3 regions of the Massilia sp. CCM 8734 genome follow, and region 1 is predicted to be linked to each of the others. Evidence: predicted binding sites of a transcription regulator. Region 1 holds the regulator's gene; each other region holds the start of a gene.
What was found. The regulator sigma-54, encoded in region 1, starts transcription at its own class of promoters, with help from an activator protein. The targets are predictions, from matches to a motif close to TGGCANGNAANCTGCTTT.
Positions count from the first base shown of each region.

Region 2: a site for sigma-54 is predicted at 1,594-1,611, ahead of F2P46_RS37080 (EDSAP-1 family PEP-CTERM protein). Genes of this name have one in related genera too.
Region 3: a site for sigma-54 is predicted at 2,728-2,745, ahead of glnA (type I glutamate--ammonia ligase). Genes of this name have one in related genera too.

Region 1 is NZ_WHJI01000012.1:8,139-18,371, forward strand. It holds gene F2P46_RS13055 (HAD family hydrolase) at 1-389, shown strand, start outside; gene lptC (LPS export ABC transporter periplasmic protein LptC) at 411-1,034, shown strand; gene lptA (lipopolysaccharide transport periplasmic protein LptA) at 1,031-1,660, shown strand; gene lptB (LPS export ABC transporter ATP-binding protein) at 1,657-2,415, shown strand; gene F2P46_RS13075 (RNA polymerase factor sigma-54) at 2,418-3,890, shown strand; gene F2P46_RS13080 (tetratricopeptide repeat protein) at 3,916-5,238, opposite strand; gene F2P46_RS13085 (hypothetical protein) at 5,457-6,776, opposite strand; gene F2P46_RS13090 (hypothetical protein) at 6,950-8,287, opposite strand; gene raiA (ribosome-associated translation inhibitor RaiA) at 8,673-9,038, shown strand; gene F2P46_RS13100 (enoyl-CoA hydratase/isomerase family protein) at 9,137-10,222, shown strand.
Region 2 is NZ_WHJI01000022.1:1,905-12,137, reverse strand. It holds gene F2P46_RS19925 (XrtA system polysaccharide chain length determinant) at 1-251, opposite strand, end outside; gene F2P46_RS37080 (EDSAP-1 family PEP-CTERM protein) at 606-1,526, opposite strand; gene F2P46_RS19915 (long-chain N-acyl amino acid synthase) at 1,831-2,571, shown strand; gene F2P46_RS19910 (FAD-binding oxidoreductase) at 2,584-4,254, shown strand; gene prsT (XrtA/PEP-CTERM system TPR-repeat protein PrsT) at 4,571-7,354, opposite strand; gene F2P46_RS19900 (SDR family oxidoreductase) at 7,702-8,760, shown strand; gene F2P46_RS19895 (SpoVR family protein) at 8,809-10,188, opposite strand; gene F2P46_RS19890 (DUF444 family protein) at 10,185-10,233, opposite strand, start outside.
Region 3 is NZ_WHJI01000020.1:89,528-99,760, reverse strand. It holds gene glnL (nitrogen regulation protein NR(II)) at 1-551, opposite strand, end outside; gene F2P46_RS19230 (DUF4124 domain-containing protein) at 548-1,057, opposite strand; gene glnA (type I glutamate--ammonia ligase) at 1,252-2,667, opposite strand; gene F2P46_RS19220 (rhodanese-like domain-containing protein) at 2,978-3,436, shown strand; gene F2P46_RS19215 (hypothetical protein) at 3,961-4,518, opposite strand; gene F2P46_RS19210 (sensor histidine kinase) at 5,142-8,087, opposite strand; gene F2P46_RS19205 (TAXI family TRAP transporter solute-binding subunit) at 8,098-9,435, opposite strand; gene F2P46_RS19200 (transglycosylase domain-containing protein) at 9,827-10,233, opposite strand, start outside.

The sequences.
Region 1 (10,233 bases):
GCATCCAGCTGCTGCAAAAGAGCGGCGTGGCCACCGCCATCATCAGCGCGCGCCAGTCGCCGATCGTGGTGCGGCGCGCCGCCGACCTGGGCATCATGCACGTCCACCAGGGCATCCACGACAAGCGCGTCGCCTTTGCCAAATTGCTGGAAGCGACCGGCGTCACCGCCGCGCAGTGCGGCTACATCGGCGACGATGTGATCGACCTGCCGCTGCTGCTGCAGGTCGGCTTTGCCGTCACCGTGCCGACCGGGCATCCAGAAGTGCAGTACCGCGCCCATTACGTCACCAAGGCCGGCGGCGGGCGTGGCGCGGTGCGCGAAGTGTGCGACCTGGTCATGCGCGCGCAAGGCACCTACGACGCGGCACTGGCGCCGTACTTCGCCTGATGCACACCACAGGAGACCACCATGCATAAGCGCACCGCACACCGCTGGCGCCTGACCGCGATCATGGTGGTCGGGACCTTCTTCGCCTTCGGCACCTTCTGGCTGGTCCAGCTGGCGCAAAACGGCGACGACACGGTCGATCCGAACACCTTCAAGAATGAACCCGACTACATCGTCGAACAATTCAGCTTCGTGCGCATGACGCCCGAGGGCAAGCCGCGCTACCTGGTGTCCGGCGCCAAGCTCACGCACCGCCCGATCGACGATTCCTCCGATGTCGAGCTGCCGGTGCTGCAGGGCGTCGCGCCCGGCCAGCCGCTCACCACCATCACCTCGCAGCGCGCGCGCATCCGCCACGCCCAGAACCAGGCCGACCTGATGGGCGATGTCAAGGTGGTGCGGCCCGAGTCGCCCAACAACCGCGCGATGGAACTCAAGACCGAAGCACTGACCGTCTTTACCGACGAAGACCGCATGACGTCCGACCAGCCGGTCCAGGTCACGCTGGGCAATTCCACCATCAGGGGAACCGGCATGGAAGCGAACAACGCGACGCGCGAGCTCAAGTTCGCCAGCCGCGGGCAGATCGTGTATCCACCGAAAGCGGCGCGCGCAGCGCCAACCATCACAGGTAAACCACAATGAAAAAATTCCTAGCCATCGCCCTGCTGGGCCTGGCCGCGGCCACCGCGTCCGCCGAAAAGGCCGATTCCGCCAAGCAGGCGGTGATCACTTACGATTCCCTGGAGACCAATGAAGTGACCCAGGTGACGATCCTGACCGGGAACGTGGTCGTCACCAAGGGCACGCTGATTCTCAAGTCGGACCGCGCCGTCATCAAGGAGACGCCCGAAGGCGACATGTTCGTGACCCTGACCGCCAGCGCCGGCAAGGCTGCCACCTTCCGCCAGAAGCGCGACGGCGGGCCCGACCTGTGGATCGAAGGCCAGGCCCAGCGCATCGAATACGATGAACGCAACGACATGATGAAGCTGTTCTCGAACGCCAGGATCCGCCAGCTCGAAGGGCAGAAACCGACCAACGAAATCGAAAGCGAATTCATTTCCTACGACAGCCGCAAAGAGGTGTTCGTGGCGCGTAATGACGCCAGCGGCGTCAACAAGCCGGGCCAGGGTCGCGGCACCATGATCATCGCCCCGCGCAAGCCGCGCGCCGCGCCGGCCACGCCGGCGGCCGGCGCGCCGGCGGTGACGCCCGCACCAGCGCCGGCGCCCGCGCCGACCACCACGCCAGTTGCGGGAAATCCATGATCGAACCGAAAAATTGCGGCAGCACGCTGATCGTGCGCGGCCTGCAGAAAAGCTACGGCAAGCGCCTGGTCGTGCGCGACGTCTCGTTGCAGGTCGACTGCGGCGAAGTGGTCGGCCTGCTCGGCCCGAATGGCGCCGGCAAGACTACCTCGTTCTACATGATCGTCGGCCTGGTGCCGTCGGACGCGGGCACGATCGATATCAGCGGGGTCGATATTTCGAGCCTGCCGATTCACCGGCGCGCCGCGCTCGGCCTGTCGTACCTGCCGCAGGAAGCGTCGGTGTTCCGCAAGCTGACCGTGGAAGAAAACATCCGCGCCGTGCTGGAGCTGCAAAAGGTCGATGGCAAGTCGCTCACCAAGGCGCAGATCAACGAACGGTTGGATACCCTGCTGGCCGACCTGCAGATCGAAAAACTGCGCGAAAACCAGGCCATGTCGCTCTCGGGCGGCGAGCGGCGCCGGGTCGAGATCGCGCGCGCGCTGGCGACCAACCCGCGCTTCGTGCTGCTCGACGAACCGTTCGCCGGGGTCGATCCGATCGCCGTCATCGAGATCCAGCGCATCGTGCGCTTCCTCAAGCAGCGCGGCATCGGCGTCCTGATCACCGACCACAACGTGCGCGAAACGCTGGGTATCTGCGACCGCGCCTACATCATCAACCAGGGCGCGGTGCTCGCCTCCGGTCGTCCCGACGATATCATCGCGGATGAATCCGTGCGTCGGGTCTACCTGGGCGAACACTTCCGGATGTAGGCATGAAACAGTCCCTTCAACTACGCACTTCCCAGCACCTGGCCCTCACGCCCCAGTTGCAGCAGTCGATCCGGCTGCTGCAGTTGTCGACCCTGGAACTGCACCAGGAACTGGAACAGCTGTTGACCGACAATCCGCTGCTCGAACGGCTCGACGATCCGCTCGATCATTCGGTGCGCCTGTTGGGCGATGGCGCCATCAGCAGCACCTCGACGCCGACCGAAGCGACGCCCGAGCCGGGTGCGCAGGATGCGCCGGCGCCGAGCGAAGGCGAGAATTTCGAAGGCGGCGAAGCGGACAGCCCGTCCAGCAACGACAACGATGGCGAGTGGGGCGACCTCGGTCGCGCCAAGACGCCCGACGACGAGGATTCGCGCCCGCAGCTCGAAGCATCAAGCACCACCTTGCGCGAGCACCTGATGGAGCAGATGCGCGTGACCGTGCTCGAAGCGCGCGACCGGGCGCTGGTCGAACTGATCGTCGACGCCATCGACGACAACGGCTACCTGACCGAGTCGCTCGAAGAGATCCACGAGCGCATGCCGCCCGAGCTGGAGATCGAGATCGACGAACTGCGCACCGTGCTGGCGCTGCTGCAAAGTTTCGATCCGAGCGGGGTATGCGCGCGCAATGCGTCCGAATGCCTGGCGCTGCAGATCCGGCGCATGCCCGGCGTGCCGATGGTGACGCGGCGCATGGCGCTGACCATCGTCGAAAACCACCTGACCTGGTTCGCCCAGCGCGAATTCAACAAGCTGAAAAAAGCGCTCGATTGCGACGATGAAGACTTGCGCGAGGCGCAGACCGTGATCCGCCAGTGCAATCCGCATCCGGGCGCGGAGTTCGCGTCCGACGTGTCGGACTACGTGGTGCCGGACGTGATCGTGCGCAAGGCAAAAAACGGCTGGTCGGTGATGCTCAATAACGACGTGATGCCGCGCCTGCGCGTAAACAGCATGTACGCCGCGCTGCTCAAGCAGGGCAAGGGCGAAGGGCAGATGGGCGCGCAGCTGCAGGAAGCCAAATGGCTGATCAAGAACATGCGCCAGCGCTTCGACACCATCTTGCGGGTGGCCGAAGCGATCGTCGAACGCCAGCGCAATTTCTTCTCGCACGGCGCGGTGGCGATGCGACCGCTGGTGCTGCGCGAAATCGCCGACACGCTTGGCCTGCACGAGAGCACGATCTCGCGCGTGACCACGCAAAAGTACATGATGACGCCGCACGGCATGTTCGAGCTGAAGTATTTTTTCGGCAGCCACGTGGCCACCGAAGCGGGCGGCGAAGCGTCATCGACGGCGATCCGCGCGCTGATCGTGCAGCTGACCAGCGCCGAAGATCCGAAGAGCCCTCTGTCGGACAGCAAGATCGCCGACATGCTGGGCGAGCAGGGCATGGTGATTGCGCGCCGCACGGTCGCCAAGTACCGCGAAGCGCTCAAGATTCCGCCGGTCGCCCTGCGCAAGTGCCTGTGACCGGGCGGGCAGGTTTGCGCAGCGCTTACAAGAACTGCGGGTAGTCGCGCAAGAGCGACTGTTCCAGTTGGTCGACGTTGCCGAACAGGTCGAGCTCCCCGCCGTTCGAGATGCGTCGTCCCGCATCCCAGCTACGCCAGGCGCGCACGGTGTCGTCGCTTCTGTAAAGGGACATTCCGAGGCCGGCGTAGGCCGATGCCATTGCCGGATTGGCCTGCAGCGCCTTGGCGTACAACGCAGCTGCTTCGCGGTACCTACCCAACTCTTTGAGGTTATCGGCTTCAAACAGCATCAGGACGTGTTGCTTGCGTGTAGTGTGCTTGCGCAGTTCCTGCAGCGTGGCGAGCGTCGCTTCCAGTTCCGCCTTGGTCTCTTGTTTGCGCATCACCGCCGCAAGGCTGCTCAACTGCGGGTTGGCCTGGAACAGCGCCCGCTGCGCCGGCGTCGGCATGACCGGATCGCCCCCCCCGGAGAATACCCATTCGTTCATCCCCAGCATAGCGTCCAGCACGCGATTGTCGGCGAACGCCTGCGCGGTTTCGCGCTCGAACGCCTGCCTGGCCGCCGCTGTCGGCGGTGCTGCGCTGATGGCTCCCTTGTCGAGCACCTGGTCGATCTCGTCACCTTGCGGCGCGCGCAGCTTGTACGCGGCCAGACTGTAGCTGGCCGGTGCGCCTTGCTTGACGGCGCTGATCGTATAGGTACGCGTTTCGCTGTAGCCTTCGATCTGCTTGTGGTAGGTGACCAGGCTGGCCGGCAGGCGTGGTTGGGCGGAGAGGCGCGTCAGCACGCGCGGATGGGTACCGAAAGTGCGCAGGATGCGTGCGAACATGGCCGCGTCGCCGGCGCTGACGCTGGTTCCGCCGGCGCCGATACTGGCCAGGCGAAAGCCGTCGACAGCCAGCACCGTGGCGCCGCCTTCGGTCGATTCGGTCAGCGTGCGCGCCGCCACCTCGACCGACAGATTGTTTTCCAGCTCGATCAGGCCGTAGGTCGGCGTGAAGCTGCCTTTCTTTTTGACTGCGAGCAGGCGATAGGCGATGGTGTCGAACATCGAATAGGCCACGTAGCTGCGGCTTGGCTCGTCGATTTGATAGCGGCGCCGCGTGACCAGGTCGACAATCGTCGTTTCCTTCGCGTCTTGCACGGTCAGATAGCGTTCGCCCTGCGTGACCTTGAATTTATGCGTCTCGTTCGGTATGGGGACGCCGCCGCGCGTGGCGCCCGTGTAGTTGACGGCGACATGCAAGTCGAAGGTGATGGCGGCGCACGCCGGCGCGCCAGCGGCGCCCAGGGTGCCCAGCATCGCCAGGCGCAGCAGGGAAGTGGAGGTGTATCGCGTGAACATGGTTGGCCCGCTATGGTGGTGATAGACGGACCATTATAAGAGGAAGAGATTGTCGTAACGCTATCTTTTGGCGGTCAGCCGGCGGCTGCGCGCAGGGTAGCGCAGCTCTGTACCGCCGGTATCGGAGCGTCATTCTTCTTGCGTGCGGGCCGTCCGACGCCCTGCGTCGGTCGCCCTGCGCAAGTGCCTGTGACCGGGAGAGCAGGTTTGCGCTGCGCCTACACGAACTCCGGGTAGTTGCGCAAGAGCGTTTGCTCCAGTTGATCGACGTTGCCGAACAGGTCGAGCTCCCCACCGCTCGAGATGCGTCGTCCCGCATCCCAACTGCGCCAGGCGCGCATGGTATCCTCGTTTCTGTAAAGTGCCATTCCCAGGCTGGCGTAGGCCGACGCCATCGCCGGATTGGCCTGTAGCGCGCTGGCGTAGAGCGCAGCAGCTTCGCGATATTGGCCCAGCTCTTTGAGGTTGTCGGCTTCAAACAGCATCAGGACGTGTTGCTTGCGCGTGGTGTGCTTGCGCAGGTCCTGCAGCGTGGCGATGGCCGCTTCCAGTTCCGCCTTGGTATTTTTTTCGCCCATTGTCGCGCCCAGCCTGATCAACTCCGGGTCGGCCTCCACCAGCGCATGTTGCGCCGCCGTACGCGTTATCACATCGCCCCCCGAACATACCCATTCGTTCATCCCCAGCACGGCGTCCAGCAAGCGATTGTCTGCGAATGCCTGCTCAGTTTCGCGTTCGACGGCTTGTCTGGCCGCCGCCGTCGGCGGGGCTGCGTTGACTGCTGCCTTGTCGAGCACCTGGTCGATGTCGTCACCCTGCGGCGCGCGCGGTCTGTATGCGGCGAGGCTGTAGCCGGCCGGTGCGCTTTGCTTGACGGCGCTGATCGTATAGGTACGCGTTTCGCTATAGCCTTCGATCTGTTTGTGGTACGTGACCAGGCTGGACGGCAGGCGTTGTTGGGCGGAGAGCCACGCCAGCACGCGCGGATGGGTGCCGAAAGTGCGCAGGACGCGTGCGAACATGGCCGCGTCGGGGGCGCTCACGCTGGTACCGCCGGCGCCGATACTGGCCAGGCGAACGCCGTCGACGGCCAGCACCGTGGCGCCGCCTTCGGTCGACTCGGTCAGCGTGCGCGCCGCCACCTCCAGCGACAGATTGTTTTCCAGCTCGATCAGGCCGTAAGTCGGCGTGACGCTGCCCTTCCTCTTAATTGCGAGCAGGCGAGAGCCGATGGTGTCGAACATCGAAAAGGCTACATAGCTGCCGCTTGCCTCGTCGATGTGATAGCGGCGCCGCGTGGCCAGGTCGGCAATCGTCGTTTCCTTCGCGTCTTGCATGCTCAGATAGTGTTCGCCCTGCGTGATCTTGAATGTATACGTGTCGTTCGGTATGGGTATGCCGCCGCGCGTGGCGCCGGTGTAGTTGGCAGCGATATGCAGATCGTAGGTCATGCCCGCGCACGCCGGCACGCCAGCGGCGCCCGAGGGCCCCACGGTCGCCACGCGCAGCAGGGCAGTGGGGGTGAATTGTGTGAACATGGTGGCTCGCTATGGTGGTGATAGACGGGCCATTATAGGGGGAGGGATTGTCGTAAATGCTATCTTTTGACGGTCAGCCCGCGGCTGCGCGCAGGGTAGCGCAGCCCTGTACCGCCGGTATCGGCCTGCCATCCTTCTTGCGGGCCGTCCGGCTGGCGCACCGTCGCGCCGGCTCAAAAATATTCCGGATGCTCGCGCAGCAGGTTTTGCTCGTGCTGGTTCACCGCTTTGAACAAGTCCAGCGCGGGCGCCATGCGCCGTCCCGCGTCCCAGCTGCGCCAGGCGCGCGGCGTTTCGTACATCTTGTAGAGCGCGTCGCCCATATCCTTGTACGCCCCGGCCAGCGCCGGATTGGTGCGCAGGACGCTGGCGTACAAGGGCAAGGCGCCGCGCACGTCTCCCAATTTGCCGCGCAAATTGGCTTCGAACAGCATCACGATGTGCTGCTTGCGCGTGCTTGACTTGCGCAGTTCCTGCATCTTCGCGACCGCCGCTTCCAGCTCCGCTTTCGACTTGAACCGCATCAAACCCAGATAGGCCTGGGTGGCCGGATCGGCGCGCAGCAGCGCCGTGCGCTGCGCAGTCGGCTTTATCGGCTCGCCGCTGACAAACGACCATTCGGCCATGCCGAGCATGCCGTCGAAGATGCGCTTGTCGGCAAACGCCTGCGCAGTTTCGGCCTCGAACGCTTGCTTGACCGCCGCCGTCGGCGGCGCCGCATTCGCCTGCGCCTTGTCGAGCAACTGGTCGATCTCGTTACCCTGCGCGGTGCGCGCCGTGTACGGCTTGAGGTCGTAGCTGGCCGGGGCGCTGTGCTGGAGCGCGCTGATGGTATAGGTGCGCGCTTCGCTGTAGCCAATCTGCTTGTGATGCATGACGAAGCCGGCCGGCACCCGCTTTTCGCCCGACAGGCGCGCCAGCACCAGCGGATGGCCGCCGAAACGGTAGCGCATCATGCGCTCGAACTGGGCCGCGTCGCTGGCGCTGATGCTGGTGCCGCCGGCCGGGATCCGCGCCAGCGGGTTGCCGTCCACCGCCAGCACGGTGGCGCCGGCCTCGTTCGATTCGGACAGCTTGCGGCCGGCCGCGGTGAGCGAAAAATTATGCTCGTCGAAGACCGGGTCGAACACCGGCCCGGCCCCGGCCTTGCGCAGGTTCTCGCCGAGGAATGCGCGGTTAAGCAGTTCCGACTTGCGCGAGCCGATGCCGTCGAACAGCGAATAGTCGACATAGCTGGCGCTGGCCAGGTCGACCTGATAGCGGCGTCGCTGCGCAAAATCGTAGATCATCGATTCGCCCGCCGCGCTCACCGACAGATAGCGTTCGCCCAGCACCACCTTGTACTGCTTGATGTCGTCCGGCGGCGGGTTGTCGCCATGCATGGCCACCGTGAATTTGGTGCTCACGCTCATGTCGAAACTGAGAACGGCCAGGGCCGGCGCGGCGGCGGCGCACAGGGCCCCGGCCAGGGCCAGGCGCAGCAGGAAATTGGGGGCGGTTCGCTTGAACATGATCGGCTCGGATAAATGGCGGGGGGACGATTCTAGGCGAAACCGCCGGCCGCAAAACGACGATCCGTTTTCTGCTACTTTTTGATCCCGCCGGTATCGCGAGCTTATACCGCACAGAATATATCGGGTATTTTCCCTTGAAACTTTCCCGCTTTGTGCTTACCTTGTGCTATGCCAAATAACTGATACACTTGGTTCTACACGAGAGAAAGTTGCTCGGGTACAAAATGAAGGAGTTGAATCCCATTAAACCCATTAATCGATTGGCAATTTTCCGGACATAACAGCATCACATCGTCCGTGCGGTAATAAAGCAGTTCCTCTGCGCTGCCAAGCGTACGAACCGACAGTAACAAGAAGTGCCATTATCATTAGGAGTGTGTGTATGAATCTCACAATCAGTGGACATCATCTTGAAGTAACGCCAGCCATCCGTGAATACGTACAGAGCAAGCTTGAGCGCGTAAGGCGCCATTTCGATCAAGTGATCGATATCGCAGTCATCCTCACCGTCGATAATCTGACGGAAAAAGAAAAACGTCAAAAGGCCGAGATCAACCTGCGCCTGTCGGGCAAAACCGTGTATGTGGAAAGCCTGTCGCACGATCTCTACGCCGCCATCGATACCCTGGTCGACAAACTGGATCGCCAGGTCATGAAGTACAAAAACAAGGTCCAGGACCACAACCACCAGGCCATCAAGCACATGCCTGAAGAAATGCCTGAAGAAGAGACGCCGTCGGCCGCATAAGCAGGCCCCGTCCCATTCGCCAAGGGGCGCCCGCGTGGCGCCCTTTTTGCATCCATGCGCGATAAAATAGCGCTCCTTTTCTTCTTCCGGCCAGCCCCATGAGCGAATTCGTCCAGACCCGCATTGCCAATCGTACCGGCGTGATTACCCTCGACCGTCCCAAGGCCCTCAATTCGCTGTCGCTGGCGATGGTGCGCGACTTGGCCCGGATCCTGGGCGCGTGGCGTAATGATGCCGCCATCGACGCCGTGGTCATCGGCAGCAGCAGCGACAAAGCGCTGTGCGCCGGCGGCGATATCCGCTTTTTCCACGATTGCGGCCATGCCACGCCAATGGGCGGCAGCGCCTTGCTGGAAGATTTTTTTACCGAAGAATACGCGCTCAATCACCTGATCCATTTTTACCCCAAGCCGTATATCGCGCTGATGGATGGCGTGGTCATGGGCGGCGGCATGGGCATTGCCCAGGGCGGGCCGGAATGCCGCATCCGCATCGTTACCGAAAAAACCAAGATGGCCATGCCCGAGGTGAATATCGGCCTGTTTCCGGATGTGGGCGGCAGTTATTTTCTGTCGCGCGCGCCCGGGCAGCTGGGCCAGTACCTGGGCCTGACCGGGCTGACCATCGGCGCGGCCGACGCCTTGTATGTGGGGTTGGCCGACCTGTTCGTGCCGCAGGCGCGGATGGCCGAGCTCAAGGAGCTGATCGACGCCACCCCGGGCGCCGGCCTGCGCGCGGCCATTGCGGCGTTCGCGGCGCCATTCGCCCTTGATGCGGGCGCGTCCACCCTGCAGGCGCAGCGCGATGGCATCGACCGCCATTTCGGCGCTGCCTCGGTGGCGGCCATCATGGCCTCGCTCGAAGGCGACGATGGCGAGTTCGCGCAAAAGGCGCTGGCCGCGATGCGCCAGCGTTCCCCGCTGATGATGTGCGTCACGCGCGAACTGCTGCTGCGCGGCGCCGCGCTCGACGTCGCCGACTGCCTGCGCATGGAACGCAGCGTGGTGCGCCACAATTTCGAACACGGCGAAGTGCTCGAAGGCGTGCGCGCCCTGGTGATCGACAAGGACAATGCGCCCAAGTGGAACCCGGCCAGCCTCGATCAGGTCGACGCGCCGATGATCGAGCGTTTTTTTGCGCCGGTGTGGCCGGCGGCGGCGCATCCGCTGCGCCATCTTGACTGAACCGGCGTAGT
Region 2 (10,233 bases), on a different contig from region 1:
CTGAGCAGGGTGCGGCTCATGATCGATACCTGTTGCTGCACGTTCGGCATGCTGGTCATGCTGGCCATGAGCGGCTTGAGGATGCTCTGGGTATCGACAAACACGCGGGCCGAGCTCTGGTAGTCGTTCGGCAGGCGCAGCACCACCACCCAGCCCAGCGATGCCACGACCCACACGGTGCCGATGGCGAGCCAGCGATATTTCCAGATGCCTCTTACATGCAGCAGCAACTGGCTGATGAAGTCCTCCATATCGTGTGGGTCTCCGTAAGTCGGGCGGCGATGGGAAGCGACACTGCCAGCTTCACTACTCGTTCGATTATATGTCCGTGGAAACTGTAAGTTTCCGCTGATCACGGGCGCGTTGATTCGCGTCAAGCGTAAAAAGAGCATGCGCGCGCAGCCTGCTCCTGCCAAAAAAATTGCCCGGTCAGGCGCGCTCCTGACCGGAAAAATGCCGGCTGACAGCGAGCCGTGCATCAGGGCCCGGCGGGGCGGTCCGACACCCGCATCCCCAGCCGGCGCCGACCGCGCAGCACCGGCCGCGGGCCCTGGAATGGCCGCAAACAGCGTGGCCACCTTGTTCTTCTTGTCTGCATGGCCGTCCTACTTGCGGCGTCGCGCCATCAGCGACATCCCCAGCAGGCCGAGGCCGAAGAGCGCCAGGCTGCCCGGTTCCGGCACCGCCGACTTCTGCATGGCGTTGGCAAACGTGCCCTGGTTGATGGTCAACATATACGTATCGTTGGCGTTGAGCTGGAGCGACTTGGCCGAAAAGTTCAGCCAGCCCGGGTCGAAGGTGGAAGTGCCAAAGGCATGGCCATTGCGGCTTGACAAGCTCTCGCCGTTGAGTTTGCCGGGCGAGTAGTCGAGCATGAGTTGGCCGGTTTCCACATTCTTGATATTCACGCTCCATGCCAGGCGGGCGATGGCGTTGGTCCCGCTCCCGCTGCCGCTGCTGGCGTAGGCCTGCGTCATCGGCCTGGCGTCGAAGGAGATGGACATGGTCTCGCTCGTGCCGAGAGTGAATTTGAATAAGGCCAAGGTACCGACGTCGGACTCGCCGCCGGCCTTGCCGTCGCTGCCCAGGGAAGCGTCGGCGCGCGTATCGACCCGGGCCCCGGCCTGTTGCGAACCGATGGTCATGGCGCTGCCGGTCATGTTCTGGTCGGCATAGCCGAAGGTGCCGGGCAGGCTTGGCAGTCCGGAAAAGTGGGCAAAGTCGTTTTCGGCGCGCGGAGCCGTCGGCAGGCCGACGAACTGGTGCGCCACGTCGGGCGTGCTGCCGTCGAGCGTAGCGGTGGAGCTCACGCCGTTGAGAGACGCGGTGGCGCGGGCGCTGACGCTGTCGATGAGCGTGGTGAAATCTGTCGATTTGAAGGCGTCACCGCTGGAATGAAGCAGGCGGAAATTGTCGATCAGGAGGACGGACTGGGCGAATGCATCGGCGCGCGCGCCGTTCATTGCGGCCAGGCAGAGACCGGCAATCGCCGCATGTTTCATCAGGGATGTCGGGACTAGTTTCATAATTGACTCTCCGGTGGGATCAGGTGGGGAAGCGTCGACAGCTTGCGGCGCCGCCGTGCCAACCATCTATGCAGCAAGCGTGCCAGCTCACTTTTTCCTTTGTTATCAATGGCTTGTGGAATATGGCTGAGCAGTTCCCCGTGTTTCCCGCCGGGATGGAAAATTTCCCGACTGCCCATGTTTGTTGCAGAACAATGTGTGGGCGCACAGCGTGAACTTCCTTACTGATGGCCCTGTCTGACCTACACAACTTTGCGCGCGGACCGGCAGGCGGACCGTGCGATCACGTGGAAGGAAGAGAGCCATGTTTCAAGACGATCTACCGATTGCAACCTTCGAGATGCCGGCGGGCTTACGCGCGCCGGAACCGAGCGAGGCGCCGCCGGCGGTGCCCGATACCGGGCAACAGCTACAGGTTTTCCATATCCGCCTGGCCAATTCGGCCGGACGGCGCGAGGCTGCCAGCCTCCTGATCCGGAAGATGTACGGCTGGCGCGGCTATGCGTTCGAGCCCAGCCTGCAGCACGATCCGAACAAGGTGACGCTGTATGCCGAGACCGGTGGGGTACTGGTTGGCACCATGAGCTTGTGCCTCGACAGCGCATTCGGGCTGCCGGCCGATGACAATTTTCGCGACAAGCTCGATGCGCTGCGCAGCCAGGGCCGGCGCTTGTGCGAGCCGTCGCGCCTGGCGATCGACAAGGGCGTCACCAAGCGCGTCTTCGCCGCGCTGATCCATATTTCGTATTTGTATTCGCACAAGCTGCACGGATTCAGCGATTACGTGATCGAAGTCAATCCCCGCCACGTGATGTTCTATAAGCGCATGCTCGGTTTCAGCGACTTCGGCGAAGAGCGTCCGTGCAGCCGGGTCGGGGCCCCGGCGGTTCTGCTGCGCCTGCCGCTGGAAGAAATGGGAGTGCAAATCCGCAAATGGGGCGGGCTGATGGAGCAGCATGGCGACGAGCGCTCTTTCTACCCATATTTTTTCCCGGTGTGGGACGAAGCAGGCATCACCGCGCGCCTGAACGGCGGGCATCACTGAGACGGGGGCGCGATGCACATTTTCGATGAGCAAAAATTCCGACAAACCGGGCCGGATGGGGCCACGGCCGGGCAAGACCGGGTGCTGGCGGCGCTGCGCGCGATCGTCGGAGCGGACCATGCGAGCGCCGAGCTCGACGCGCTCAGGCGCTACAGTTGCAGCACCGCCGCGGGCGCCCCCCCGCCGCGGGGGGGGGGGGCGCCCGCCACCCAGGCCGAGGTGGTGGCCGTGGTGCGGCTGGGAGCGGAGCTAGGCTTGCCGCTGTATCCGCTCAGTACCGGGCGCAACTGGGGCTATGGCGACGCCTGCGCGGTGGGCGAGGCGCAACTGATCGTCGACCTGGGCCGGATGAACCGGATCGTCACCGTCGACGCCGAACTCGGCTACGCCGTGATCGAGCCTGGCGTGACCCAGCAGCAGTTGTCGGATTATTTACAGGCCGAAAAACTGGACTGGTGGATCGATTGCACCGGCGCCGGTCCCGATACCAGCTTCATGGGCAACATCCTGGAACGGGGTTTCGGTCACTCGCCGTACGGCAACCGGCTGCAGCACGTTTCCGGCATGCGTGTCGTGCTGGCCAGCGGCGCCGTGCTCGACACCGGCTTCGGCCACTATCCGGGCGCGCGCGCGACCCACCTGTTTCCCTACGGCGTGGGACCGTTCATCGATGGCATGTTCACCCAGTCGAACTTCGGCATCGTCACGCGGATCGGCATCTGGCTGGTGCCCGCCGCCGCATGCGTGAACCATTTTCTGTGCACGGTGTCTGATCATGTGGATATTGCGGCGGTGGTCGATGCGCTGCGGCCGTTGCGCATGAACGGTACCTTGCGCAGCATTGTCCATATTGGCAATGACTTGCGCGTGATTTCCGGCGGGCGCGTGTTTCCGCGTTCGCTGGCGCCCGACCAATCCTGTCTGCCGCCGGCGGTGCGTGGCGCCATGCGCGAGGCGGCGGCGGTTGGCGCCTGGACCGTATCGGGCGCGCTGTATGGCAGCGCCGCGCAGGTGGCGGCGGCGCGCGCGGCGATCACAAAGGCCTTGCGCGGCACGCGCGCGCAGACCGCGTTCTTGAGCGAGCGCAAGCTACGCTGGGGAGGCGTGTTGGCGCGTGTGCTGGGTTCGTCGCGGGCCGGACAGCGCCTGCGCGCGCAGCTTGGGCTGGGCGAAGCGCTGTTCGCGATGAACCGGGGCAAGCCGAACGGGCGCTTTCTCGCGGGTGCCTACTGGCGACGGCGCGCGGCGTTGCCGGCTGGCTTTCCGCTGCGGGCCGATCCGGCGCAGGACAACTGCGGCATGCTGTGGATCTCGCCGGTGCTGCCGATGCGCGGCGCCGACGTGCTGGAGTTGCATGCGCTGGTCGAACCGCTGTTCGCCGCGCACGGTTTCGATTTGTTTGTGACATTTAGCATGATCAACGAACGCGCGCTGGGTGCGGTGCTGACAATTGCCTATGACAAGGAGGATGCGGATGAAGTGATACGTGCAAAAAAGTGCTATCGGGCGGTCTTCGACAGCGTGATGAACGCCGGCTATATTCCTTATCGGGTCGGCAATCAGTCGATGGGGCAACTCGATCCGCATGGCGATGTGTATTGGGAGACAGTGGCGCGAATCAAGAAGGCGCTCGACCCGGACGGAATCATCGCGCCGGGACGGTACGAGCCGGGACGGACGTAAGGCTTGTGCCGCCGCCGGTCAGCAGAGGCCGGCGGCGTGGCATGGCGGCAATGCCGTCGGCGTCGTGCGACGGCAGTCGACGGCGGGGCGTGGTGTAGCGGCACTGCCGCGCGGCGGCGAGCGTTGGCGGTCGACGCGCATCCCTGGGCGTCCCGGCGTGGCTGTTGCAGGCGGGCCTGCCAGCCGTAGCGGACGGGCCAGGTTCCGGGCCGGTTCGCTTACCGACGGCACCGGCCTGCAAGGTATGCAGCATGGCGCCGCACTACAAGGTGCGCAGCAAGGCGCCGCACTACAAGGTGCGCAGCAAGGCGCCGACCTACAAGGTACGCAGCAGGGCGGTGGCCTCTTCATGATGGGCGGAGCGTTGCGGCTGCGCGAGCAGGCGTTCGAGCTCGCGGCGCGCGGCCCGTTTGTCGCCCGAACGCGCCAGCGCCGTACCCAAGTGGAAGTGGATATTGCCGGCGGCCGGCGCCAAGGCATTGGCTTTGCGCAGCAGGGGCACGGCGCGCGCCAGGTTGCCGCGCTCGACGTCAATCCAGCCGAGCGTGTCGAGCACGGCCGGATTGCCGGGCGCCAGCGCATGCGCGCGCTCGGCGAACGCTTGTGCGCGCGCATCGCCGCTCTGCTGGCAGGCCCACGCGATGTCGTTGAGCGCGATGATGTTGTCCGGATCGGCCTTGAGGATGGCTTCCAGTTGTCCGATGGCGCCCTTGTGATCGTTCGCGACCAGCTTGCTGCTGGCGTAGTAAAGGCGCGCTGGCACGTCGGCCGGATGCTCCTTGAACCACTGGACCATGCGCGCATCGGCCTCCGCCGCGCGGCCGAGCTTGTTCAGGGCGCCGTGCATCTGGATCAGCAAGGCGCCGTCGGCCTTGCGGACAAAGGCGCGCTCCCATGCGGCGAGCGCGGCCGTGTATTGTCCCTGGGCGGCATGCACGTCACCTTCGAGCTTGTGTCCGTTTGCGGAATCCGGTTTGCGTTGCTGCGCGTCGAGCGCAACGGCGCGCGCGTCGGCAAATTTTTGTTGCCTGAGCAGGAGGTTGATCAAGGTGATCTGCGCGTCGAACGAGGTCGGTTCGATGGCAAGCGACTGGCGCAGCAGCGCGAGCGCGGCACTGTCGTCTTGCTTCTCCACGTGCAAATTAGCCATCCGTAACAGGGGCGTGGGTGAGGTCGGAACCAGGGCCGCCAGGCGCCCGTAGGCTTCGATGGCCGCAGTCAGGTCGTTGTTGAGCACGTATATCCGGGCGAGCGTCTCGGCAGCTTGCGGGTTGGCGGGATTGGCGCTCTGGAGAGTGCGTGCGAGCCGCAGGGCTTTGTCCTTGCTGCCGGCGCGGGCGTACATGTCGGCAAGGCGCAGCGCCAGCGGCAGGGCCTCGGGTTCGATATTGCGCGCGCGTTCCAGCCACGCGACGGCGTCGCCCGGTTTCCCTTCACGTTGCGCGAGGCCGGCCAGCGCTTCGAGCAGGGCGCCGTTGCGCGGCGCCTTTTGCAGCGCCGCTTCGTAGCGCTTGCGGGCGTCGGCCGGCTTGCCTTCGATCAGATCGAGTTGGGCCAGGTTCGCCAGCGCGGGCAGGTACAGCGGTTCGAGCGCCAGCGCTTTGTCGAAACTGGCGCGTGCCAGGCCGGCGTCGCGCTGCGCCAGGTAAATGCCGCCCTTCAAGTTCTGGACCAGGGGATTGTCACCGCGCCGCTCCATTTCCAGGATGGTGGCGAGCGCCTTGTCGGTGTTGTTGGCCCGCAGATGGGTCATCACCAGCAGTACGCCGGTGCTGGGCGCGCCACCGTCGAGCGCGGCAGCGCGCTCCAGTTCGGCCGCCGCACGCCCGGTGTCGCCGCTGCCCAGGCGACTTAGTGCCAGCGAGGTGTGCAGCGAGGTGGCTTTCGGATCGAGCGCGAGGGCCTGTTCGAAGAAGCCGGTGGCGGGTCCGAACTTGTGCGCGCGCAAGTTCGCTTCGCCGGCCAGGGTCAGCAGTTCGACATCGGCGGGGTATTTCTCGAGCAAGGGCGTGAGCAGGTCGAGCGCTGCCTGGGGGGCATTCGCGCGCACGTGCAAGGCACTCATCAGTTTGGTGGCGTACACATCGCCCGGATAGGCGGTGAGAAATTTCAGCAAATGTCCCTCGGCCTGTCCGGTCGCCCCCAGGCCCGATTGCACCGCGCCGGCGAGCAAGATGGCGGGATAGTAGTCGGGCGCAACGCGCAGCACTTGTTGCAGCGATGCCAGGGAGGCATTCAGCTTGTGCTCGCGGAAGTCGGCCATGGCCTCGGCGTACACCACCGGCAGCGACGCGCCGGCCAGTTTGCGCGCGGCGGCGATCGATTGACGCGCCGGTCCGAATTGGCCGGCGTCGAGGTGCAGGTTTGCCACATCCAGCAACGCTTGGACGTTATAGGGTTGCAAGGCGAGGATGCGCTGGTGCGCGGCCAGCGCCTCTGCCGGCTTGCCGGCTGCGCGCTGCAAATCGGCATGAAAACGCAGGCAATCGACGTTGTCTGGATGGGCGGCCAGTGCGCGCTTGATCAGCGTGGCTGCCTCGGCGTCTTGCTTGCCTGCCAGTGCCATGCGCGCCATGCCGAGCAGGGCGTCGGGCAAGTCCGGTTGCAGGCTGAGCGCTTGCGCAAACAGCGCGCCGGCCTGGGCGCTGTCGCCGCTGCCGAGCAGGGCGTTCGCGCGCAAGGCCAGGAGGGCGGGAGGCTCGGCCGGCGCGGCGGTGGGGCCGATCTCGGCCAGCAGACGTTCATGCTGGCCCTGCATTAACATGGCCCGGCCCAGCAGGAGTTGCAGACCGGGCGCGTTTGCGCCCAGTTCGCGTGCGCGCCGCAATTCCTTCTCGGCCGAGGGCGCATCGCCTTGCTCCAGATACACCTCGCCGAGCAAAAGGCGGGCAGTGCGGTCGGCGCCATTCTTTTGGATCGCATTCTTCAGCACGATCACCGCCGTCCGTAAATCGCCCTTGGTGCGATGTTGCCTGGCCTCGGCCACCAAGGCTGCGGGGTCGCTCGGCTTGCATCCTCCGAGCACGGCTGCCAACAGAAGGGCAAAGGCGATGGCGATGACGGCAAGCGGACGCGGCCAGCGGGAAATGGAATGGGACATGGGCTTCTCCTGACGGGCCAGCGTGCTGGCATCCTGCCTAGGGTAGGGAGTCGGCGCGGCAAGTCATTGTGTTGCGTCAATATTTTACGTTTGCGCAAACGGCGGCCTGATCGGCATGAAGTTGCTCAAAATCAAAAGTTAACAAGCGCTGCTCCGTAGAATTTCCTGAGACGCTCTCGTGTGGTCGCCGGGGGGCGTCGGCTTCTCCGGCGATGTGAAGTACCGCTGTTGCCGGCCTGCTGGACGCCGGTTTCCCTTTCATTGGCGCCTCGTCGGTCCTGGCCGACGCGTTGCCGCAGTATGTGCAGGTGCGCCGCTGGTGCAGTCCGCCCTGCCTGGAGATATTGATGCTGAGCACCCCCGAAAATAGCCCTTACCAGCAGGTCCTGTCGGGCTTGCGCCAGACGCGCCATCATTGGCTCATCACCGGCGTGGCCGGTTTTGTTGGGTCGAATTTGCTGGAAACCTTGCTCAAGCTCGGCCAGCGCGTAACCGGCCTGGACAACCTGATGACTGGTTATCGCGCCAACCTGGCGCAAGTGCGCGCCGTCGTGCCTGCCTCGGCCTGGGAGAATTTCCACTTTATCGAGGGCGATATCCGCTGCCTGGACAGTTGCCGGCGCGCCTGCCAGGACGTCGATTTTGTGCTCCACCAGGCTGCGCTGGGCTCGGTCGGCCGCTCGATTGCCGACCCCATCCTCACCAGCGACGTCAACCTGATTGGCTTCCTGAACGTGCTGGTGGCCGCGCGCGACGCCAGGGTGCGGCGCGTCGTGTATGCAGCCTCAAGTGCGACCTACGGCGACCATCCCGACTTGCCCAAGGTGGAAGAACACATCGGGCGGCCGCTCTCGCCGTACGCACTCACCAAGCACGTCAATGAAGTGTATGCCGACATGTTTGCGCGCTGCTACGCGCTTGACGCCATTGGTTTACGCTACTTTAATGTGTTCGGTCCGCGCCAGGACCCGCGCGGCGAGTACGCGGCCGTGATTCCCCAGTGGTTTTACGCCATGATCCACAACCGGCCGCTACGCATCAATGGCGATGGCGACAGCAGTCGCGACTTTTGCTTTGTCGATAACGTGGTGCAGGCCAATTTGCTGGCGAGCCTGGTCGACGATCCGGCGGCCGTCAACCAGGTCTACAACGTGGCGGTGAACGCGCGCACCAGCCTGAACGAACTGTACGGGATGATGCACGCGCTGCTGGCCGGACGCTTCGCCCACCTGGAAGATTACCAGCCGGAGTACGGCGAATTCCGGGTGGGCGATGTGCGGCATTCGCAGGCTGATATTTCCAAGGCAGGTCGCCTGCTTGGGTATCAGCCCACGCACCGCCTGGAACAGGGCTTGCGGGAAGCGCTGGACTGGTACGTGGCGCATCTGGGCACGTCGCGCTCGTAGTTGGCGCGCACAGTTGCAGTGTGCGGCATGGCGGCGGCGCGTTGACTGTCACGATGTGCGCGCCGGCAGTACGCGCACGATGCCGCGAAAGTCGACAGTGCGCAAGGTCAGCGGGCGGCGCCACACCCGTCCCACGTAATCCATCACTTTTTCGGCCTGCGGCAAGTCGAGCCCGCGGCCGTCGCGCAGGTAGTCGTGCTGCAGCGTGAGCGCGCCGTCGGCGCCGACCTGTGCGGCCGCGATGCAGGGGGCGCCGAAATTGAACTTGGGCGCCAGGATCGCTTCGCGGACCTGATGGATGTCGCGGCTGGCAATTTTGGCGTCGCCGTCCTGGCGCGCCTCGTACACAAACAGCGCGAGTTTGTCCGCCAGTTCCTGGTCCAGGTAGTTGCGCACGAAACCGAAATCGTCTTCTTCGCGGCAGATCTGGCGCGCCCGCTCCAGCCCGTGTTTGTCGATGATGTGCTCCCACAGTGAAAAGCCGAGGTGGTAGGGGTTGAGCGACAGGGCCAGCTGCTGGCCGCTGGCAAACGGGCGCACCACGTCCGAATGCGACTTGACCGCCGACACATACAGCTCATGCGGCAAAAAGGTGGCTTCGCGCAGCAAGCGCGCGTGCCAGTACGAGGCCCAGCCTTCGTTCATGATCTGGCAGGCGTGGATGGGATGAAAATAGTAGGCTTCTTCGCGCACGGCCAGGAAGACGTCGCGCTCCCAGTCTTCCAGGTCGGGCGCGTACTGGGCGATGAACCACAGCAGGTCGTATTCGGGCTGGGGCGGCAGCGGCGCGCGTTGCGGCGCATGGTTGCGCGGCGGCTCGGCGTGCTCGCCGGGCAGGCGCGCGAAACGGTCGCGGAACTGATCGGGCGCAGGGCCGGCGCGCGGCGCCACGAATTCGGGATAGCGTGGCCGGTGCAAGGGCTGGTTGATGTCGATATGCGTTTCGAGCGCCAGCGCGGCATCGAGCACCGCTTCGACCCGCGCCTGCCCGTGCGCGGCAAGCGCGCGTTCGAGCCGGTGCGCGCGGGCGGCGCTCTGTTCGAGAATATGGCTGCCGGCCATGGCCATGAAGCGTGCAAACAACTGATTGTTCTTGGCAAAATCGGCGTGGCCGAGCACGTGGGCGGTCACCAGGGTGTTTTCCGCCAGCGAATTTTGCTCAAGCATGAAGGCGTGGCACGGGTCGCCCGGGAACATGACTTCGAAGATTTTCGAGTGCCCCATGTGCTGGCGCACCAGTTGGTGGATGTAGCGCACGCCGAAGGACCAGTGCCGCATGCGCACCGGTAATCCGTACACGGCGATCTCGACCATGAAGTTGCTTGGGACGAGGTCGAAGTTGACCGGATAGAAATCCATGCCCAGGTCGAGCGCCAGCGCTTCCAGGCGGGCCGTGTAGTCGGCCAGGACGGCAGCCGGCGTGTTCATCGGGCCGCCTGCGCCGACGCGTGCGCGCCTTCGCTGGTGAAGAAC
Region 3 (10,233 bases), on a different contig from region 1:
TCCGCTTCCTTGATGATCACCTGGGTGTACTCGCGCAGCTGGGTCAGGTGACGCGCCGGCAGTTCGAGTTCGAGCAGTTGCGCCGCGCCGCGGATGCCGCCCAGCGGGTTCTTGATCTCGTGCGCCAGGTTGCGCACCAGTTCCTTGTTGACCTGGCTCTGGTCGAGGATGCGCTCTTCGCGGTCGAGTTTGAGTTGCTGGACGTTCTCGCGCAGCTCGATCACAATGCCCCACTCGCCGGCTTCGCTGACGATGCTGTGCACATGCAGCGGCTCGCGCCCGCTGCGCTCCAGGGTCAGGTCCTGGCGCAGGTCGGCGTATTTATGGGCCAGCGCCTGCTCGCACAGCTTGATCAACTCCTCGGCATTGAGGAACAGCGTGTTCAGTTGCTGGCGTTGCAGGGCGCGCAGCGAGCTTTCGAGCAGGTTCTCGCAGGCGGCGTTGGCGAAGGTGATGGCGCCGCCGGCGTCGACCAGCAGCACGGCCGACGCCAGCAGGTCGAGGCCGGCCAGGCCGTCCCGTCGTGGCGCCGGGGGAGCGGCCGGGGTCATTTGATGTTCGAGATTTCGCGGCGCAGCGCTTCGACATTCTTTTCGGCGCGCGCGACGTTTTCCGCCATTTGCTTGACCCGCTCTTCGTACTTGGCGTAGTTCTTCTCGTTGCCCTGGCGTTCAGGCTCGCCCTTGTTGTATTCGCGTTTGAGTTCGGCCAGCTTCTTCTCTTCGGCGCGCAGTTCCTGATTGAGGATTTCGCGCCGGTCGGCGTCGCGCGCGCGCTGCTCGCTGCCGCCCACCTTGGGAAAATCGGTCGGCGTGGTCACCGGCTTGGCCGGCCCGGTATTCTTGCGCGCGGACGGCGCCGGGATATTGTTCGGCACGTCGAGCTGCTTGCAGCCGCTCCTGGGGTTGTCGGTCAACTCCTTTTTGCCATTGGCGTCGACGCACAAATAGATGTCGGCCCGGGCCAGCGGTTGCACGCCCAGGCCGGCGAGCAGCGCCAGCGCCAGTAAAGGCAACTTCGGCGAGCGCAGCGGGCGGAGCAGGCGAATCCGGGACATCCTCGTTATCATAAGCATCAGCGTTGTTTCACGGAATTCCGTGGAGTAATTAGATTCAACCGAATATACAACATCCAATGAAAAACGCGAGGAAAGCCGTGGCCTTCCTCGCGTTTTTATACCGTAGAGATACGTTTTGATGTCTCTACGGCCACAGGTGCTGCAAGTTGGCAATGCTTGCCAACAAAAAACAATTACAGCGAATAGTACATGTCGAATTCAACCGGGTGCGTGGTCATGCGCATGCGTTGCACGTCCTGCATTTTGAGTTCGATGTAGGCATCGATCATGCTGTCGCTGAAAACGCCGCCGCGGGTCAGGAACTCGCGGTCCTTGTTCAGGTTATCCAGTGCTTCTTCCAGCGAAGCGCACACGGTCGGGATCAGCGCGTCTTCTTCCGGCGGCAGGTGGTACAGGTCTTTCGACGCCGCTTCGCCCGGATGGATCTTGTTGGCGATACCGTCCAGGCCCGCCATCAGCAGCGCGGCGAAGCACAGGTACACGTTTGCCAGTGGATCCGGGAAGCGGGTCTCGATGCGGCGGCCTTTTGGATTGGCCACGTGCGGAATACGGATCGAGGCCGAACGGTTCTTGGCCGAGTAAGCCAGCTTGACCGGCGCTTCGTAGCCAGGCACGAGGCGCTTGTACGAGTTGGTGCCCGGGTTGGTGATCGCGTTCAATGCCTTGGCGTGCTTGATGATGCCGCCGATGTAGAACAGCGCATCTTCCGACAGGCCCGCATAGCCGTCGCCGGCGAACAGGTTTTTGCCGTCTTTCCAGATCGACTGGTGCACGTGCATGCCCGAGCCGTTGTCGCCAACGATCGGTTTCGGCATGAAGGTGGCGGTCTTGCCATAGCTGTGGGCCACGTTCCAGACCACGTATTTCAGGTTCTGGGTCCAGTCGGCGCGCTCGACCAGGGTCGAGAACCGGGTGCCGATTTCATTCTGGCCGGCGCCGGCCACTTCGTGGTGGTGCACTTCGACCGGGATGCCCAGTTCTTCGAGGATCAGGCACATTTCCGAGCGCATGTCCTGGAACGAATCGACCGGTGGCACCGGGAAGTAGCCGCCCTTGACGGTTGGACGGTGGCCGCTGTTGCCGCCTTCGGTCTTGGCGTCGGTCGCCCACGACGATTCATCCGAATCGATCTTGACGAAGCAGCCCGACATGTCGATCTTCCAGCGCACGCTGTCGAAGATGAAAAATTCCGGCTCAGGGCCGAAGTAGGCGGTGTCGCCGATGCCGGTCGACTTGAGGTAGGCTTCGGCGCGCTTGGCGATCGAACGCGGATCGCGGTCGTAGCCCTTGCCGTCGGCCGGTTCGATGACGTCGCACTGCATGAACAGCGTGACTTCTTCCATGAACGGGTCGATGTTGGCGGTATTCGGGTCTGGCATGAGCAGCATGTCGGACGCTTCGATGCCCTTCCAGCCGGCGATCGACGAGCCGTCGAAAGCGTGGCCCGATTCAAATTTGTCGAGATCGAAGTGCGATACGGGAACCGTTACGTGCTGCTCTTTGCCGCGCGTATCGGCGAAGCGAAAGTCCACAAAGCGAACGTGCTTCTCTTTAACCATTTCCAAGACTTCTGCGGCCGTCATTGCCATGCGTATCTCTCCTAAGATAAATGGGGGGTTGCCGCCCGGGCGGCAAAACTTACAGGAATCATAGCAGAAAGCGTGCCAGCCAGACCACATAGACCAAAGGCAATAGCAGCGTTGAAAATGCTGCCAAATGGCACTAAACTTCTGGGTTCCTGTTGGCGGCATGCCCGTGGCGCCTGGCTGCGCTCGCACTGCATTGGTGCAAACGCTGCCGATTGCACCAGTTTGATGCGCCATGCACCGAAAAGGGAAATATGCCGCGCCATGGTGCGTCGCTCATATAATAATCGCAAACTTCACCGAGGAATACGCCATGAGTAACGTCGAGACCCTGCTTGCCGCCGCCCGCACCCGCGCGCCGGGCGAACCGTATGCCGGAGCGGTGACGCCGCAGGAAGCCTGGGAACTGCTGCAAAGCGAAGCGCGCGTGCGCCTGGTCGACGTGCGCACCGACGCCGAGCGCGCGTGGGTCGGCAAGGTCGCCATTCCGGCGCAGCAGCACTGCGCGGTGCAGTGGAGCGTGTGGCCGGAAGGGGTGCCCAATCCCGATTTTGTGCAGCAGCTGCAAGCGGTGGCGCAGAAGGATGAAGTGTTGCTGTTTTTGTGCCGCTCGGGCGTGCGCTCGCGCCACGCGGCCAGGGTGGCGACGGAGAACGGCTATGCGCACGCCTTCGATATCCTGGAAGGTTTCGAGGGCGACAAGGATGCGGACGGGCACCGCAAGAGCGTGGGGGGATGGTGCAAGGCGGGCTTGCCGTGGATGGGGGCTTGACACCCGTATAGGTTCATAGCCTGATTAACCTCGGGTCAAATGCACCGCCAGGGCGCGCACATCGCGGCCATACTGCACCGGTTCTGTTGCACCGGTGGAAAAACGGCTCACGTGGGCCTGGCCGCAGCCGCAGGCCACGGCCAGCGTGCGGTGCTCGATGTCATCGAACGCGCACGCGGCACATCAATGACCTGGCGTCGCTCGGCCACGACGGCCTGCGCCAACGGCTCTTTTTAAGGAAGCTGCGTGAGTAACTGAATTTTTCTTAGATCCATAATTCTTCGCGACTTATACTGCGCCGTTCTTCTTTGGCCCGCGCGGGGTGCGAGCTATTGCAAAGGCTCAGGTAACGGCAAGCTTGCGTGTCACGTCAAACGTCCAGTCCTGGCGCTCACTGCCGATTGCACTCGACGGTCGCGCTGCCGACCTCGGCTGCTGTCGTCCGATTGCGGACGATTGAGAAATTGAATACAAACTAAGCCGATTTCGCATGTTCTGGGCCACCAGCACGCTGCGCCTCCTGCCTATGCGTCAACGACCTTTAACTTCTTGGCCGCGATCGCTGTCCTGTTGGCATCAGCGAATTTTTTCCCGTAATCGTGATTCGTAAATGCGAGTTCGAGGCCAGTGATATCGGCAGGCCACTGATGCCCTGTATTCCGAAGTTTGACTGGTTGATAGAAACTTGATTGCTTCGCAGATGGTCGCCGCAGGCCATAGAAACCCAACACGATGCAGAGACTTGTTATCACCAGCATTGGTACAACAATCGTAACTATTTTTTCCTCCGCAAATTGGGGGCCGAAGAAAATCCAGCACATCCCGAGGACAAGTGAAAGCAAAGCCGTAACCGCAGCAATACCCAATACGGTAGGTCGCCTGCGCTGCGACGAAGAAACACAGCCAGAACAATAAGGAAATGGCAGTTCGATCTTGATCTCAGCACCGGCTAGTCCAAAAAGCGGCAGCCGACGAAGATCCGTTGCCTCCATCCGAACATCTTGTGTCGAGCCACAGTTGCAGCAGGAATCGACGGGGGCGACGAGCTGCACATCGTTCTTGATTTGAAGGTTAACGAACATGATAGGATATTTTCAATTTTATGTACTCTGTTAGGTTCATACCAGTTATTTGCTGCTTTCCATCCCATGCTTTGCTGTGACCGAACGTCCGCTCCTGGCCGACTCCTGTCGATTGAGGTAGCCTGACTCTTTCGGGCACTCTGGTCACCTAAGCTGCGGCGCCAGGCGCGGCACCGCGCCCAAGCTGGCCCCTGGCAGCCGCGCCGTTCCGAAACTTGAGGCCGAGGTCGTCAAACTGCGCAAGGAGCTCGCAGAGGCGTCGCTACCAAAGTACGCGATGATGAAACAGTGACGACTCGACTATCCCGTCACCGCTCTGTGTCGCGTGTTTGAGGTTTCGCGCAGCGGCTTCTATGCGTGGACGGACGGCAAGCTGTCGCCGCGCGCGCAGGATGATGCGCGCCTGACGGTCGCCATTGAGGCCGCCCGTGCGCAGAGCCGCCCGACGTAGTTCGCTGCGCATGCCGCCGGAACTGGAAGCGCAGGACGTTACGGCGGGGCGGCGAGGACTGGCTCTACCTGGCAGGCATCCATGTCGCGCAGGGGGGAACAGCTACGACAATGCTCCGAAGGAAAGCTTCTGGGCAGCCTGAAACAAGCGTGCCCGCTATTGACAGTATAGCTCATGAATACGCCATCTTGCCGGGTACCGTCACCGTGATGTCCGTGCCCGCACCGGCTTTGCTGCTGATATCGAGCACCGCGCCAATGCTGCCGGCACGCTCGCGCATGCCCACCAACCCCCAATGGCCGGGGCGTTGGCCGGTCGCGGCGACAATGTCATCGAGTCCGCGCCCGTTGTCGCGAATGCGCACAAGGAACGCACTGGCGCTGTAAGTCAGTTCCAGGTCGATCCGCGTGGCATCGGCATAGCGTGACGCATTGAACAGCGCTTCGCGCGCGATCGCGTAGACTTCCGCATGGACGTCCGGGCGCAACTTGACCGGCTTGCCATTGACCTGCATGCCGAACGCGTGCGGCCAGTATTCGGCCAGCCCCTGGCCGAACTGTCCCAAAGTCTGTTCCAGCACCTCGTCCGAGGATGGGGTGCGCAAGCCCATGATCTGGTCTCGCCCTTCCGCCAGCAATTGCTCCGCCAGATTGAGCGTCTGGTCCAGGCGCGTGCGCTCCTGCGTGCCCTCTTCCACCTTGCGGCTGTGGGCGTCGAAGGACATCAGCAGCGCCTGCACACTTTGCAGCAAGGTATCGTGCAAGGCGCGCGCGACGCGCGTGCGTTCCGCCAGCCGTTCCTGCACACGCTCCTGCATGCGCTGCGTAAGGTAGCCAATGCGCAGGGCATAGGCGGCATACAACAGCACTACGCCAAGCGCCGCCGCCAGCAGTTTGAACCAGCCGCTCTGCACGAACGTCGGGGGAATCTCGATGTCCACCGTGGCGCCCACGCTATTCCACACATTGTCCTCATTCGATCCGATGACCTCGAAGCGATATGTGCCGGGCGCCAGGTTGGTGTAATACGCCTGGCGACGCCCGATCGCTTCCTGCCACACGCGCTCGAACCCAAGCAGCCGGTAGCGCAGGCGCACACGCTCGGGAATCGACAAACTCAGTGCGGTGAAGTCGATCTGCAGAGTGCGCGCCCCTTGCGGCAGGGTAGGCACGCGTCCATCGGCAAGCGGGTAACGCACGCCATCGGCCATCACACCGGTGACGTGTACCGGCGGCGCCAGCCGGTTACGCAGGATGTTGGCCGGATCGATGGTGCCCACCGATCCCGTGGTGGCGTACCACAGCACGCCGTCCTGCGCGCGTTTCAGCGATGGCACTGGCCGCAATTGCGGCGCGTGGCCCTGCATGCCGTCCTGCGCATCGAAGCGCTCGAACGCCACCGCGCTGCGCGGGTCCGTCAACCATCCATGCAGGGCAGCGGCGGCGATGCGATACAGGCCGTCGGCGCCGTGCAGCCACAGGTCGCCGCCAGGCTCGCGGACGATGCCCGATACGCCCCGAAACTGCTCGTTGCGCTCGCCGTGCAAGGCGGTGAAGCGTCCATCGCGGTACAGCACAACGCCGTTTTCGCCGCCCGCCCACATACTCTTCCCGTCGGGGTGGAGTGTCAGGATCGTACCGAGTTTCAGCCCCTGGTCCGCGCCAAGCTGGCGTACGGCGCCGTCGTTGACGATGCTGACCTGGCTGCGCAGATGCCCCATCCAGACATTGCCGTCGGCATCAACCGCCATCGACGTCGTCAAGAGATCGGGAACGCCTCCCGGCTTGGTCCACGCGCCCTCGGCCAGCTTGTACACACCTTTGCCCGCCGAGAACGAGACCCACAGCGCGCCGTGACGGTCCTGCTGCATGGCGTGCACACGCAATCGCGCCAGTTCGCCCGGAAAGCGGAACGTGGTCAGCACAGCGTCGCGATCGCGCCGCTGCACGCCCACCATCCCACCCAGCCACAGCACGCCGTCAGGGGACGTGTAGCTGGCGGTCAGTTGGCCCGGCACTTCGCGGCTGATGCGCCCTTCGCGGCCGAAACGCCACAGGTCCCCGGCATAGTCGCCCACCCACATCTCGCCCGCCGGCCCGCTCACCAGCGCGGGAGACTCCAGCTGCCGGGCCAGGGGCACGGTGCGCAGGCGATTCGGGCGCAGCCGGTCCATCCCGCGCTGCGTGCCGATCCAGAGATTGCCTTCCCGGTCTTCGAACCGTGTGCTCGGGAGCGGGCCGCTGATACCGTTTTCCCTCGACAGGCGCTGGTCCGGCAGGTTCGGGGCCAGCCTGCGTTCCAGGCCATCGGGATGCATCATCCACATGGTTTCGTGGCGGTCGAAGTACATCCCGTAGCCTTCCAGTTCAGGCGCGGCCGGCTCGCCGGCGGCAAGCGCTGTCGCGCGAACGCGGTAGTAACCCTGCTTGAAATCGTTACCCCAGATGGTGCCGTCGGGCGCCTCGCACAGCCACACCAGCGTCACGTGCGGCCACGCGCGCGTGAAGCGGGTCTCGCCCGGCTTGCGAAACCAGGCGCCCGTGTTGGTGCCGACCCAGGTGGTGCCGTCGCGGGCGAACAGAATCTGGAACACGCCCAGGGCCGGCAGCCCGGACTCGGGGCCAAGGTAGCGGAAACGGGGAGCGCCAGGGGCCAGCACCGCCACGCCGTCGCGCATGGCTGCCCATATCGCCCCGTCGGGCGCCGCTTCGATGTGCATCACGCCGACCGGTTGCAAGCCGCCGCCTTCCGCATAGGTATGCGCGCTGCCCTGCCTGAACACCGACACGCCGCCGGCACGGTAGCCGATCCAGAGCGCGCCGTCGGGCGTGGTGGCCAGCGCCATGATATTGCTGGAGTCGAGCCGATGGCCATGGACGGTGTCGGTGCGCTCGAAACGCACGCCGTCGAAGCGGTACAAGCCGGTCGGCGTCGCGATCCAGAGCCAGCCGTCGGGGCCTTGCGCAAATTTGGTCACGCCTGTCGGCGCGCCATCGAGTTCGGTCCAGGCCGTGTGGGTGTAGTCGGTGAGTAAAGGCCGGGGAGCGGCCGCGCAAGCGCATTGACAGCCGGCCGCCAGCACCAGCAGACACCAGGCCCTCCATGCGCGCAAGATCATCGGTGGGCCGTTATTTGGCCGGCACGATCGCGCTATCGGCGTTTTTTACCCGCTGCCGCACAAAATTGATGTGGCTGCGCAGTCCGTACAAGCCATCTGCAAACGCCAGCGGAATCGAAATCTGGTTTACCATTTCTTCGATTTCATCGAGGCGCTTCAACAGGCCCGCGCACACTTGCGCGCGTTGCGGTCCGTGGGCCGCTTCCAGCTCCTGCTCCACCGTGCGTAGCTGCCCGTACCAGCGGTACACGCGCGAGCGGATGCGCCATACGTACAAGGGCGGCACCACCTTCGACAGCGGCAGCACCAGGGCGGCCAGCGCCACCACCACGACCCACATGCGATCAAAAAAATTGGCCAGCCAGAAGCTCATGTAGTGCTGCAGCAGCGGCGCGCCATCTTTGTAGAACTTGGCCGCTTCGCGCGCCACGGGAATTTCGGTGTAGCGCGCCGACGGAAACTGTCCCTGCTGCTGGAACCAGCCGGTGCCGCCATGGATCTCGCTGGCCGCCTGCACATACAGGTCGATCAGCGCCGGATGCAGATCCTCGCGCGCCACCAGGGTCGCGGTGGGGGCGATCAGATGGTAATCCTGGGCAGGGATGTCGCGCCCGACGTCGACAATCCCGCGCGGCAGCACCACGTGCGAGACGAACGGCAAGCGCCGCGAATAGGCCTCGGCCTGGGAAAAATCGAACAGCTTGAAGCCCGGCGTTTGCAGCAGCATCTGCACCAGCGGCGCGTCCGGACCGGAGCTGAAGACCAGGCCATCGATGCGCCCTTCCAGCAGTTCCACCGTGCCCGGCGTGTTCTCCAGCGCGCCGATGGTCAGGTCGCCCGGCTCGACGCCGTTCAGCGCCAGCACCTGGCGAAACAGCTTCGGCACGCCGCTGCCTTCCGGTCCGAGGTTGATTTTCAGGCCCTTGAGTTCGGTGAGCTGGGACACGTGAGCGTCTTCGCGCAGGAACAGCCAGACCGGTTCGGTGAACAGGCTGCCGATCGAGACCAGTCCCTTGCGCTGGGCTTCGGCCTGCTCGGTCGATCCGCTCTGGACAAAGGCGATATCGACCTTGCCTTCATTAAGGTGCTGCAGGTTGTCCTGCGAGCCGAGGGAGCGCTGCAGGGTGACCTTGATGCCATGCTTGCCCAGCTTGGCCGCGTATTTTTTGCCGAATTCTTCGTAGGCGCTGTTTTCCTGGCCGGTGCCGAGCGTGACGCTGCGCGGCGGCGAAGGGTCGACCAGCAGGTAGGCGAGCGCGCACAGGGCGACGATGGTGAGGACGGTGGGACCGGCGGTGGCAACCAGGTCGCGAAACGAGAACTGGGTAAACTTCCGGATTTTGGACATCGCACGTTGCAAAGGTTTCATGGTTCGGTACGATGCCAACATTTTCCGAACTATGCAAGCACGGGCCGATCTTAATGCCGAAAACCTAAAAGCCGTCTTTCCCGCGCAGGAGGCTGTCTCAAAACGCTAAAATCACCGCTAGGCGGTAGACTCTTATCCGTCATTCCCGGCCTGGGCGGGAATGACGGTGCTGGAGGTGGTAGTCGTTGAAGGCGTCCCTTTTGAGACAGCCTCGCAGGCGGGAATCCAATTTTGTCGAGCCGCCTGTGGCTGCGACACGAACTTGGATTCCCGCCAAGGGGGCCGCCGAGGCCGGGAAAGACGGCTAAAAGGTCTGCGGCACTAAATCCGACCCAGGTCTACGCTCGACCGTTTCGAAGCTCCGCCGCGATCACCGCACGCACTGCTTGACAGTGCCATCCGTCGGCGGCTCGATCATCGGCATCAGGGTCGGCGCCAGCACTGTGAGCAACTGCACCGGCAAGGCACTGGTAAAGTCGTAGTCGGCCGACGACGGTCCGTGCACATACGCCGTCATGCTGCCGAAAAAGCGCTCGCCGATGTTGAAGACGAACGTCGCCGAACGATTCACGTAACGCGATTCGATCAGCCGCCCGCCAGCGCCATACACCTCGAAGCGCTGGTCGCCGGTACCGGTCTTGCCGCCCACGGCGATGATGCTGCCGTCGGCCATCTTGAAGGCCGTCTTGACCCGCTTGGCGGTACCGTCCGACACCACGCCGCGAATCGCATCAGCCACCGCGCGCGCCACTTCCGGCGACAGAATCTGCTCGCCCG